DNA from 2 places in the Psychrobacillus syltrankelensis genome. Region 1 is predicted to be linked to the other one. Evidence: a T-box and tRNA genes for the amino acid it is inferred to sense, from the RefSeq annotation. Region 1 holds a T-box; the other holds one or more tRNA genes.

Evidence for each region. A T-box is a leader RNA that pairs with one kind of tRNA and senses whether it is charged. The one in region 1 lies ahead of alaS (alanine--tRNA ligase), so its partner is inferred to be a tRNA-Ala.
Region 2: it encodes a tRNA-Ala, which carries the amino acid that the T-box ahead of alaS (alanine--tRNA ligase) is inferred to sense. The anticodon was not compared.

What each region holds. Positions count from the first base shown of each region.
Region 1 covers NZ_CM144227.1:339,823-346,145, reverse strand. Annotated here, with positions in the region: gene alaS (alanine--tRNA ligase) at 1-1,932, opposite strand, end outside; T-box leader at 1,982-2,192, opposite strand; gene recD2 (SF1B family DNA helicase RecD2) at 2,229-4,646, opposite strand; gene ACTSKG_RS01675 (tetratricopeptide repeat protein) at 4,829-5,485, opposite strand; gene mnmA (tRNA 2-thiouridine(34) synthase MnmA) at 5,500-6,323, opposite strand, start outside.
Region 2 covers NZ_CM144227.1:3,500,664-3,506,986, reverse strand. Annotated here, with positions in the region: tRNA gene ACTSKG_RS17175 (tRNA-Val) at 38-113, opposite strand; tRNA gene ACTSKG_RS17170 (tRNA-Glu) at 198-272, opposite strand; tRNA gene ACTSKG_RS17165 (tRNA-Ser) at 301-392, opposite strand; tRNA gene ACTSKG_RS17160 (tRNA-Asn) at 398-472, opposite strand; rRNA gene rrf (5S ribosomal RNA) at 483-598, opposite strand; rRNA gene ACTSKG_RS17150 (23S ribosomal RNA) at 727-3,652, opposite strand; tRNA gene ACTSKG_RS17145 (tRNA-Ala) at 3,901-3,976, opposite strand; tRNA gene ACTSKG_RS17140 (tRNA-Ile) at 3,992-4,068, opposite strand; rRNA gene ACTSKG_RS17135 (16S ribosomal RNA) at 4,167-5,720, opposite strand; gene ACTSKG_RS17130 (nucleotidyltransferase-like protein) at 6,187-6,323, opposite strand, start outside.

The DNA of each region.
Region 1 (6,323 bases):
CATCGCCCCCATACTTTTAGCTTCATCTATATTATGATAACCAGTTACTACAGGAGTATTTTCCCAAACTTTTTCGTTTACTATTCGTTCAACTTGCTCCAGCTCTTCTTTTGTTACTTGTCCAAAATGCGAAAAGTCAAAACGTAAGCGGTCTGGTCCTACATAAGAACCGGCCTGGTTTACATGAACTCCTAAAATGTCTTTTAATGCTTGGTGTAACAAATGTGTTGCAGAGTGATTTTTCACCGTCTGATCACGTAATACACGATCAACCTTCGCTATAACTTCTGATCCAGTTGTTACTTCGCCAGATTCAACAATAACAGTGTGTAAATTTTGCCCATTTGGAGCCTTTTTAACGTCTTTTACAAATCCTCTAAATGTATCATTTTCTATTGTTCCATGGTCAGCTATTTGACCACCACTTTCTGCATAGAATGGAGTTTTAGAAAGTATTAGTTGAATTTCTTCCCCTTCATTTGCAGATTTAGCAATTGCTTCACCTTTAATAATAGTGGTAATTGTTGTTGTAACCGATAATGTATCATATCCAACAAATTCACTCTCATCATTAATATTACTATAAACCTCAGACTGTACTTGCATGGAGTCTACATTTTGGCGAGCAGCACGTGCACGATTACGCTGAGCTTCCATTTCTTTCTTAAAACCATCTTGATCGACAGTCATGTTTGCTTCTTCTGCATACTCTTCTGTAAGTTCAATCGGGAATCCGTATGTGTCATATAGCGTAAATGTTGTCGTACCTGGAATGTAGGTTTCTCCTTTTGCACGTTGTTCCTCTATTACTTTTTCCAAAATTGTTAGTCCGTCATGAAGTGTTTCATGAAAACGTTCTTCTTCTGTTTTAATTACTCGCATTATAAAGTCTTGTTTTTCTTTTACTTCAGGGTAGAAATCCTTCATGATTTCACCAACAACTGGAACTAATTCATATAGGAATGGCTTGTCTACTCCTAATTGTTTTGCAAAACGAACAGCACGACGAAGCAATCTTCTTAGCACATACCCTCTACCTTCATTTGATGGAAGTGCACCATCTCCAATAGCGAATGCAACAGTACGGATATGGTCTGCAATAACTTTAAATGCAACGTCATATGCAACTTCTGTATTATATGATTTACCTGAAACTTCTTCTGTTTGACAAATAATTGGGATAAATAAATCTGTATCAAAATTCGTTGGAACATCTTGAACAACACAAGCCATTCGTTCTAATCCCATACCTGTATCAATATTCTGCTTTGGAAGTGGGGTATACGTGTGATCTGGGTTATGGTTGAATTGTGAAAATACTAAATTCCAAATTTCCAGATACCTTTCATTTTCCCCTCCTGGATATAGCTCAGGATCATTTAAATCATTACCATATGATTCTCCTCGATCATAAAATATTTCAGAGTTTGGCCCACTAGGACCTTCCCCTATATCCCAAAAATTCCCTTCCAATCGAATAATCCGTTCTTCCGGAATTCCAATTTCATTCTTCCAAATAGTATATGCTTCTTCATCTTCTGGATGAATCGTTATCGATAGTTTTTCCTCTTCGAACGCCATCCACTTTTCATCTGTTAGGAATTCCCAAGCAAAATGAATAGCTTCTTTTTTGAAGTAATCTCCAATCGAAAAGTTTCCAAGCATTTCAAAAAAAGTATGATGTCTAGCGGTCTTCCCTACATTTTCAATGTCATTAGTCCGAATAGACTTTTGTGCATTTGTAATACGTGGATTTTCAGGAATTACTCTGCCATCAAAATATTTCTTTAAGGTAGCAACTCCACTATTAATCCATAATAGTGATGGATCATTAATTGGTACAAGTGGAGCTGATGGTTCTTGTGCATGTCCTTTTTCTATAAAAAAATCTAAATACATTTGTCTAATTTGTGCACCTGTCAATTGTTTCATTCAATTTTCCTCCTAGTAAAATAAAAATAAAAAAAGCCTTCATCCCTAAAAAAGGGACGAAAGCTATATTTTCGCGGTACCACCCTAGTTACACAACAATAATCATTGTGTCTCTCAAGTAACCTTAACGCGGCTAAACGGCAGTTATTAGCTGCACTCAAGAGTAGCTTTCCAACTTGTTAGATTCTGAAGATTCTTTCAGCCAAGGAATCCTTCTCTTTTTCAGGTAACAAGTGTACTTTCTCTGTCATCATTTTGCTCTATGCATTTGATTATAAAAAACAATCGACCCGATGTCAATTATCCATCTCCAAGAAGTCGTATGGAGAAATACCAATCATCCCTATTAAAGGATCAATTTTATGGTAGTTATCTGCAGATAAGAATGTTGGTTCACTGATAACCTCTTCTACCACTATTCCGTTCGTTTCAACTAACTCATCCTTCTCTTCTTCACCTACAGTTAATCGATTTTTTAACGTTGTAAGTCTTTGCAAATCATCTGTACGCTCTACTCCGAACTTAAATACTTCTGGGTCCCCGCATAGTATTAAAAAGTTTTTTGCTCTTGTGATTCCTGTATATAATAAGTTCCTTCGAAGCATTTTCATATAACTTCTTGAAACAGGCATAATGACAGTTTGGAATTCACTACCTTGCGATTTATGCACGGAGCAACAATACGCTAAAGTGATTTGATTCAAATCATTCTTTTCATAAGTCACTTCATTGCCATCAAATGAAATAACAAGCATTTCTTTTTTCTCCACCGTTTCGGCAGCTTTGAAAATACTGACCACTTCACCCATATCTCCATTGAAAACATTGCTTTCTGGCTGATTGACAAGTTGCAAAACTTTGTCTCCGATGCGATAAATCGTTTCTCCAAATACCATTTCTTTTCTTTTTCCATCTGTATTTGGATTAACCATTTCTTGAATCATTTTATTTAATGCATCTATTCCAGCTGGGCCTCTATACATAGGTGCGAGTACTTGAATATCTCTTATCGAATGCCCTTTTGTTAAAGCACTTTTCAACACTTGTTCTACAACTTTAGGAATTTGTTCTGTAGTAGCTTTAATAAATGAACGATCCATTGTCTTATCTAACAAGGTTAGTGGAACGGTCCCTTTTTTCATTTGGTGAGCTAGTTCAATAATAGATGAACCTTCTGTTTGACGATAAATATCAATTAATTCAACAGTCGGAATTCTTTTAGAAGCTAATAAGTCTTTTAATACTTGCCCCGGACCGACAGGAGGTAATTGATCTTGGTCGCCAACAAAGATTACTTGAGCATCTTTTGGGATGGCTTTTAATAATTGATGTCCTAGCCAAGTATCAAGCATAGAAGTTTCGTCAATAATTATTAGTTTTCCCTCAATTTCTTTTCCTTCAGATTCAGCATCTTCCTGACCGTTAAATCCTAATAATCGGTGGATTGTCATTGCCGGCAACCCAGTTGATTCGCTTAGACGTTTTGCTGCTCTACCCGTGGGAGCAGCCAAAACAACAGGAAATGGCTTTTTATCTTTTGCCCACTCTTTTGGCTCTAATGAAAGACCATGAAGTTCCGCATATAATTCAACAATCCCTCTAACGACAGTGGTTTTCCCAGTTCCTGGTCCACCTGTTAAAAGGGTCATGCTAGCATTTATAGCCGTTTCTATCGCTTTAATTTGTGTTGTAGCATATTGTACTCCCAATCTTTCTTCTATTCCCCCAAGATGTTTTTTCATCTCAGCAAGGGGAAATTTATGATGTGTATCATTTTCATTCAGTAACGTTTCGATTTTAGAACTTATCCCTACTTCAGAAAAATAGAGAGAAGGGATATAAAATCGATTCACTTCCCCAACAATTCGGCTTTCCTCAGCTAACTCGATGCAGCACTTCGTTATCGCTTCGAAAGTAATTTCTTCTCTTTGAGCACTTTCTAATAATCTTTTAACAGATTCAAGTAATTGCTCCGCATATAAAAATACATGACCTTCACTTAATGACGCGGATTGTAATAAGTGAAAAATGGCAGCTTTAATACGATCTGAGTGATTTCCTTGAATGCCAAGTTTATAGCCCAGTTCATCTGCCCGAATAAAGCCCACACCTTCCACTTCCTCGATAAGTCGATATGGGTTCTTTGTCAATATATCAATCGTTTCCTCTCGGTAAGCTTGGTATATTTTCATAGCTATTTGTGGGCCGAACCCCCATTCATTTAACTGAATCATCACTTTTTCTAGGCCTAGGTTTTGCTCTAAGACAGCTCTCAATGTTTGTTTTTTATCTTCTGCCAATTTAGGAATTATGTCCAAGGCAGAAGGATCATCTAAAATTCTATTGATTGCATTTTGACCCAGTTTTTTCACAATTTGTTCTGCCGTTTTTCTGCCTATTCCAGGGAACATATCACTTGATAAATAAAGTACTATTCCTTGTTCGGTAGCTGGAACTTCTTTTTGAAACGTCTCCACTTGAAATTGAACACCATACTTAGGATGATTTTTGACAAAGCCCGTAAATTTATAAGATTCCTCTAATACGAGAGGGGGGAAATAACCAGTTACAATTATTTCTTTTTCTATATAGGTTGTATTGGTGGATTTAATTTTTAGTTTAATTATGGAAAATAAATTTTGGGGGTTATGAAAAATAGAGACGATAGGACGACCCGTAATAAATTGTTTTTCATTATTCATCTCGTTGGTCATGCTACCGCCTCCAAATTGTAAATTAAATTCGCCTTGGCGTATTTGCTCCTGCGCAAAGCTCGTCGCAGAAAACAGTGCGTCCAGATTTTGAATTGAGCTATCTCAATTCACTCCTTACAAAATCTGTAACATCAAACCGGAGGCTTTAACTTAATTTAGCAAATGTTTTCTTCTGAATTAAGTTAACTTCGTAGTGAGATCATATCGTGCACATACCGTGCTTGATCGTAGGTTGGTTGAATAGTAAATGCTTGTTTCAAATGATAAAGCGCTGCTTCCGTATTTGGAGTGGAAACTGCATATAAAACGCCTAAATTATAGTGTGCATCCGCGTTTTCGGCTTCTTCTTCCAAAATTTCTTTCAAAATTGGTTCTGCTTCTTTGAACATTTCAAAGCTAGCTAGCGCTATTGCGTAGGTTAGCTTAATTTGAATATCATTGGAATCTAGTTCGTATGCCCTTTGTAAATACGGAAGTGACAGCTTTATTTGACCTGTTTTTTCAAAGCTTTTCCCTAACATAAAATAAGCATCTGGGCCTTCAATTCCATTAGAAATGGCTTTTTCATAAAGTTTTGCTGCTTCTTCAAAACGTTCTGCATCATAATACAAATTAGCTAAGCTATAGTATGCAGTAGCCGCGTTCTCGTCTAGCGTAATCGCTTTTTGAAAAAATCGTTCTGCCCGATCATTTTCATTCATTGATGCGAGTAAATTACCGAAATTGATATACCCTATAGCCTCTTCCGGGTTTTCCTCTATAGCTTTAGTAAATAGTTCAACGGCTTTTTCATAGTTTTCTTCTTGAATAGCTTCTATTCCTAATTCATTGTAATTCATATAAATCCCTCCAGTTAGCCAACGTAATCCAGTTGTACTCCGTCCTTGAATACTTTGTCAATCGTTGCCCCGCCTAAACATTCGTCCCCTTGATAGAAAACTACTGCCTGTCCAGGAGTGATTGCTCGTACCGGTTTTTCAAATGTAACGGATACTTCATTATCCCCTATTATTTCCACGTGAACTCCTACATCTTCTTGTCGATATCTGAATTTCGCAGTGCAATTAAAGCTTTTTGGCTTCTCAATAGTAGTTGTAAAAGATAAATTAGTTGCAGTTAAACTGGTGGAGAAAAGGGCTTCATTATTAATATTTTGACCAACTAATAAAACATTTCGATCTAAATCTTTACCAATGACAAACCATGGATCACCTGATCCACCAATTCCTAACCCGTGACGTTGACCTATTGTATAGTACATAAGACCGTCATGTTTGCCCATTGGTTTCCCATCCATTGTTTCCATCACACCTTGTTGCGCAGGTAAATATTGCCCTAAAAACTCCTTAAAATTTCTTTCACCGATAAAACAAATTCCTGTGGAATCTTTTTTGGTGGCTGTAGCAAGCCCCTGTTCTAAAGCAATTTCACGAACTTTTTTCTTTTCTAAATGTCCTATAGGAAATATAACTTTTTCCAATTGTTCTTGGTTTAATTGGTTTAAAAAATAGGTTTGATCTTTATTTTCGTCTTTACCGCGTAGCATTCTAGTTTGACTTTCTCTTACTTCCACTTGTGCATAGTGGCCAGTTGCCAAAAAGTCTGCCCCAAGCGCTAGTGCATGTTCTAAAAATGCTTTAAATTTTATTTCTTTATTACACATTACATCTGGATTTG
Region 2 (6,323 bases), 750 kb from region 1:
AATAATATACTTACTAATTAAGTTTTCTAAAACTTAATGGTGGAGGATGACGGGCTCGAACCGCCGACCCTCTGCTTGTAAGGCAGATGCTCTCCCAGCTGAGCTAATCCTCCTGGGTAAAATCATAATAAGCTGCGCATTTCTGCGTTAACTTCATTCGTTCAATTAGTTTCTTACCTAATTAAGTACTTTGAAAATGGTGACCCCTACGGGATTCGAACCCGTGTTACCGCCGTGAAAGGGCGGTGTCTTAACCGCTTGACCAAGGGGCCATTATTATGTAATAAGAGAGTAAATATCTGGCGGAGAGCAAGGGATTTGAACCCTTGAGACAGTGTTACCCGCCTACACGATTTCCAATCGTGCTCCTTCGGCCACTCGGACAGCTCTCCAAAAATGGCTCCGAAGGTAGGACTCGAACCTACGACCAATCGGTTAACAGCCGATTGCTCTACCACTGAGCTACTTCGGAATATTATTACGCCTAGCGACGTCCTACTCTCACAGGGGGAAACCCCCAACTACCATCGGCGATGAAGAGCTTAACTTCCGTGTTCGGTATGGGAACGGGTGTGACCTCTTCTCCATCATCACTAGACATATTAACTTGAAAGACAAGATTAATTATACCATAACTAGAGAAAACTTCAATAGTTTTTTTAAATAAAATCTCTTTAATATTCTCTCAAAACTGGATAAAAGACATTGATGAATTCAAATTCATATTTGGTTAAGTCCTCGATCGATTAGTATTCGTCAGCTGCACGTGTCGCCACGCTTCCACCCCGAACCTATCTACCTCATCGTCTTTGAGGGATCTTACTTACTTGCGTAATGGGAAATCTCATCTTGAGGGGGGCTTCGTGCTTAGATGCTTTCAGCACTTATCCCGTCCACACATAGCTACCCAGCGATGCTCTTGGCAGAACAACTGGTACACCAGCGGTGTGTCCATCCCGGTCCTCTCGTACTAAGGACAGCTCCTCTCAAATTTCCTACGCCCACGACGGATAGGGACCGAACTGTCTCACGACGTTCTGAACCCAGCTCGCGTACCGCTTTAATGGGCGAACAGCCCAACCCTTGGGACCGACTACAGCCCCAGGATGCGATGAGCCGACATCGAGGTGCCAAACCTCCCCGTCGATGTGGACTCTTGGGGAGATAAGCCTGTTATCCCCGGGGTAGCTTTTATCCGTTGAGCGATGGCCCTTCCATGCGGAACCACCGGATCACTAAGCCCGTCTTTCGACCCTGCTCGACTTGTAGGTCTCGCAGTCAAGCTCCCTTCTGCCTTTACACTCTTCGAATGATTTCCAACCATTCTGAGGGAACCTTTGGGCGCCTCCGTTACACTTTAGGAGGCGACCGCCCCAGTCAAACTACCCGCCTGACACTGTCTCCTACCCGGGTTACGGGTATGGGTTAGAATTTCAATACAACCAGGGCAGTATCCCACCGACGCCTCCTCCGAAGCTGGCGCTCCGGGCTCTAAGGCTCCTGCCTATCCTGTACAAGTTGCACCAAAATTCAATATCAAGCTATAGTAAAGCTCCACGGGGTCTTTCCGTCCTGTCGCGGGTAACCTGCATCTTCACAGGTACTATAATTTCACCGAGTCTCTCGTTGAGACAGTGCCCAGATCGTTACGCCTTTCGTGCGGGTCGGAACTTACCCGACAAGGAATTTCGCTACCTTAGGACCGTTATAGTTACGGCCGCCGTTTACTGGGGCTTCAATTCGCACCTTCGCTTGCGCTAAGCACTCCTCTTAACCTTCCAGCACCGGGCAGGCGTCAGCCCCTATACTTCACCTTACGGTTTTGCAGAGACCTGTGTTTTTGCTAAACAGTCGCCTGGGCCTATTCACTGCGGCTCTTCTAGGCTATACACCCAAAAGAGCACCCCTTCTCCCGAAGTTACGGGGTCATTTTGCCGAGTTCCTTAACGAGAGTTCTCTCGCTCACCTTAGGATTCTCTCCTCGACTACCTGTGTCGGTTTGCGGTACGGGCACCTATCACCTCGCTAGAGGCTTTTCTTGGCAGTGTGAAATCAGGAACTTCGGACTAAGTCCTCGCCATCACAGCTCAATGTTACAGAGTGCGGATTTGCCTACACTCACACCTTACTGCTTGGACGTGCATAACCAACAGCACGCTTACCCTATCCTTCTGCGTCCCCCATTACTCAAACGGTGGTTTGGTGGTACAGGAATATCAACCTGTTGTCCATCGTCTACGCCTATCGGCCTCGACTTAGGTCCCGACTAACCCTGAGCGGACGAGCCTTCCTCAGGAAACCTTAGTCATACGGTGGATGGGATTCTCACCCATCTTTCGCTACTCATACCGGCATTCTCACTTCTAAGCGCTCCACCAGTCCTTCCGGTCTGACTTCAACGCCCTTAGAACGCTCTCCTACCACTGATACCATAGGTATCAATCCACAGCTTCGGTGATTTGTTTAGCCCCGATACATTTTCGGCGCAGCGTCACTCGACCAGTGAGCTATTACGCACTCTTTAAATGATGGCTGCTTCTAAGCCAACATCCTGGTTGTCTAAGCAACGCCACATCCTTTTCCACTTAACAAATACTTTGGGACCTTAGCTGGTGGTCTGGGCTGTTTCCCTCTTGACTACGGATCTTATCACTCGCAGTCTGACTCCCAAACATAAATCATTGGCATTCGGAGTTTGTCTGAATTCGGTAACCCGGGATGGGCCCCTAGTCCAAACAGTGCTCTACCTCCAAGATTCTAACGTTTGAGGCTAGCCCTAAAGCTATTTCGGAGAGAACCAGCTATCTCCAGGTTCGATTGGAATTTCTCCGCTACCCACACCTCATCCCCGCACTTTTCAACGTGCGTGGGTTCGGACCTCCAGTAAGTGTTACCTTACCTTCATCCTGGACATGGGTAGATCACCTGGTTTCGGGTCTACGACCACATACTCATTCGCCCTATTCAGACTCGCTTTCGCTGCGGCTCCGTCTTCTCAACTTAACCTTGCATGTAATCGTAACTCGCCGGTTCATTCTACAAAAGGCACGCCATCACCCATTAACGGGCTCTGACTACTTGTAGGCACACGGTTTCAGGATCTATTTCACTCCCCTTCCGGGGTGCTTTTCACCTTTCCCTCACGGTACTGGTTCACTATCGGTCACTAGGTAGTATTTAGCCTTGGGAGATGGTCCTCCCAGATTCCGACGGAATTTCACGTGTTCCGCCGTACTCAGGATACACTCAAGAGAGAATGAACTTTTGACTACGGGGCTTTTACCCTATCCTGCGGACCTTTCCAGATCGCTTCGTCTAGCTCATTCCTTTGTAACTCTATATAGAGTGTCCTACAACCCCAAGAGGCAAGCCTCTTGGTTTGGGCTCTTCCCGTTTCGCTCGCCGCTACTCAGGGAATCGATTTTTCTTTCTCTTCCTCCAGGTACTTAGATGTTTCAGTTCCCTGGGTTTGCCACAGATGCGCTATGTATTCACGCAAATGTACTGCTCCATTACGAACAGTGGGTTTCCCCATTCGGAAATCTCCGGATCAAAGCTCACTTACAGCTCCCCGAAGCATATCGGTGTTAGTGCCGTCCTTCTTCGGCTCCTAGTGCCAAGGCATTCACCGTGCGCCCTTATTAACTTAACCATTTTGACTTCCAATACACATCGTACTTCTTCGTCAACTTCGCTCACTCGCATGCTCACGTACGTAAGTACGCTCCGCTGCTCCTTCGCTCGTTTCCTCGAATTACTTGTGTCTTGAAACCCAACAAAAAAGTTAGTAAATAATTACTACACAAAAAATAATCACTAATGTGATTACAAATTGAATTTCTTGAATTTGTTTCTTTCAATGTCGTTTTATCCAGTTTTCAAAGAACAAGTAAAAAGTTTTGGTGGAGCCTAGCGGGATCGAACCGCTGACCTCCTGCGTGCAAGGCAGGCGCTCTCCCAGCTGAGCTAAGGCCCCGAAACTTAAAAGGTATGGTGGGCCTAAATGGACTCGAACCATCGACCTCACGCTTATCAGGCGTGCGCTCTAACCAGCTGAGCTATAGGCCCTCTTAGAATTCCCATATATATGTATATATGAACATTCAAAACTGAACTGCAAAACGTTAAGATACAGATAAAAATCTGTATTCCGATATTATCCTTAGAAAGGAGGTGATCCAGCCGCACCTTCCGATACGGCTACCTTGTTACGACTTCACCCCAATCATCTGTCCCACCTTCGGCGGCTGGCTCCCGTAAGGGTTACCCCACCGACTTCGGGTGTTACAAACTCTCGTGGTGTGACGGGCGGTGTGTACAAGGCCCGGGAACGTATTCACCGTGGCATGCTGATCCACGATTACTAGCGATTCCGGCTTCATGTAGGCGAGTTGCAGCCTACAATCCGAACTGAGAACGGTTTTATGGGATTAGCTCACCCTCGCGGGGTTGCGACCCTCTGTACCGTCCATTGTAGCACGTGTGTAGCCCAGGTCATAAGGGGCATGATGATTTGACGTCATCCCCACCTTCCTCCGGTTTATCACCGGCAGTCACCTTAGAGTGCCCAACTGAATGCTGGCAACTAAGATCAAGGGTTGCGCTCGTTGCGGGACTTAACCCAACATCTCACGACACGAGCTGACGACAACCATGCACCACCTGTCACCGCTGTCCCCGAAGGGAAAGATCTATCTCTAGAACGGTCAGCGGGATGTCAAGACCTGGTAAGGTTCTTCGCGTTGCTTCGAATTAAACCACATGCTCCACCGCTTGTGCGGGCCCCGTCAATTCCTTTGAGTTTCAGTCTTGCGACCGTACTCCCCAGGCGGAGTGCTTAATGCGTTAGCTGCAGCACTAAGGGGCGGAAACCCCCTAACACTTAGCACTCATCGTTTACGGCGTGGACTACCAGGGTATCTAATCCTGTTTGCTCCCCACGCTTTCGCGCCTCAGCGTCAGTTACAGACCAGAAAGCCGCCTTCGCCACTGGTGTTCCTCCAAATCTCTACGCATTTCACCGCTACACTTGGAATTCCGCTTTCCTCTTCTGTACTCAAGTCCCCCAGTTTCCAATGACCTTCCACGGTTGAGCCGTGGGATTTCACATCAGACTTAAAGGACCGCCTGCGCGCGCTTTACGCCCAATAATTCCGGACAACGCTTGCCACCTACGTATTACCGCGGCTGCTGGCACGTAGTTAGCCGTGGCTTTCTAATGAGGTACCGTCAAGGCACGAGCAGTTACTCTCGTACTTGTTCTTCCCTCACAACAGAGTTTTACGATCCGAAAACCTTCTTCACTCACGCGGCATTGCTCCATCAGACTTTCGTCCATTGTGGAAGATTCCCTACTGCTGCCTCCCGTAGGAGTCTGGGCCGTGTCTCAGTCCCAGTGTGGCCGATCACCCTCTCAGGTCGGCTACGCATCGTCGCCTTGGTGAGCCGTTACCTCACCAACTAGCTAATGCGCCGCGGGCCCATCCTGTAGTGACAGCGAGATGCCGTCTTTTAACATTTCCACATGTGAGGAAATGGATTATTCGGTATTAGCCCCGGTTTCCCGGAGTTATCCCAATCTACAGGGCAGGTTGCCCACGTGTTACTCACCCGTCCGCCGCTAAATCAGAAGAAGCAAGCTTCTTCGTCATTCGCTCGACTTGCATGTATTAGGCATGCCGCCAGCGTTCGTCCTGAGCCAGGATCAAACTCTCCATAAAAGTTGATTCGCGATACGCCGCACATTGCTTTTGTCAGCTGCGCTCGTTCGGTCGGTCACGTACGTTAGTACGCTTCCTCCCTCTCTCACTTGCTTCCTCGCACTGCACAACGTCTCGAGAATCAACAAAATAGAACTAGTTTAAAAGCTCATTTTGTTTTGCTGGCATCATCATTAAATGATGTCATTTTTGTTTTGCTATCAAACTAACAAAGTTAGTCTTTCAAGCTGTATGTCTTAACGTTTTGCATGTTCAGTTTTCAATGTTCATTTTTGTTGTGTCGTTTTTTGCGACTTCTCTAATTTATCATCTTTCAACCGATGAGTCAAGAAGTTTTTCAAAAAACTTTTTCGTCAATATTTTTGTAACGTTTTTGACGACGCTTATTATAATACAATGGATTCTATAATATTGTCAACAAAAAAAACGAACAAATTTATTGCCCGCTTTTTTCATCTTTATTAGATTACTTTACTTTATAGAATCTATGCATGATTTCATTGCTTTTAGTAGGTCGTTTTTCGATAAATATAAGTCCTCTATCTACTAAAAATTCAATAAAAACTTCTAGATCTACTGAGTAATTTTTAAGTTCTTCTTGCT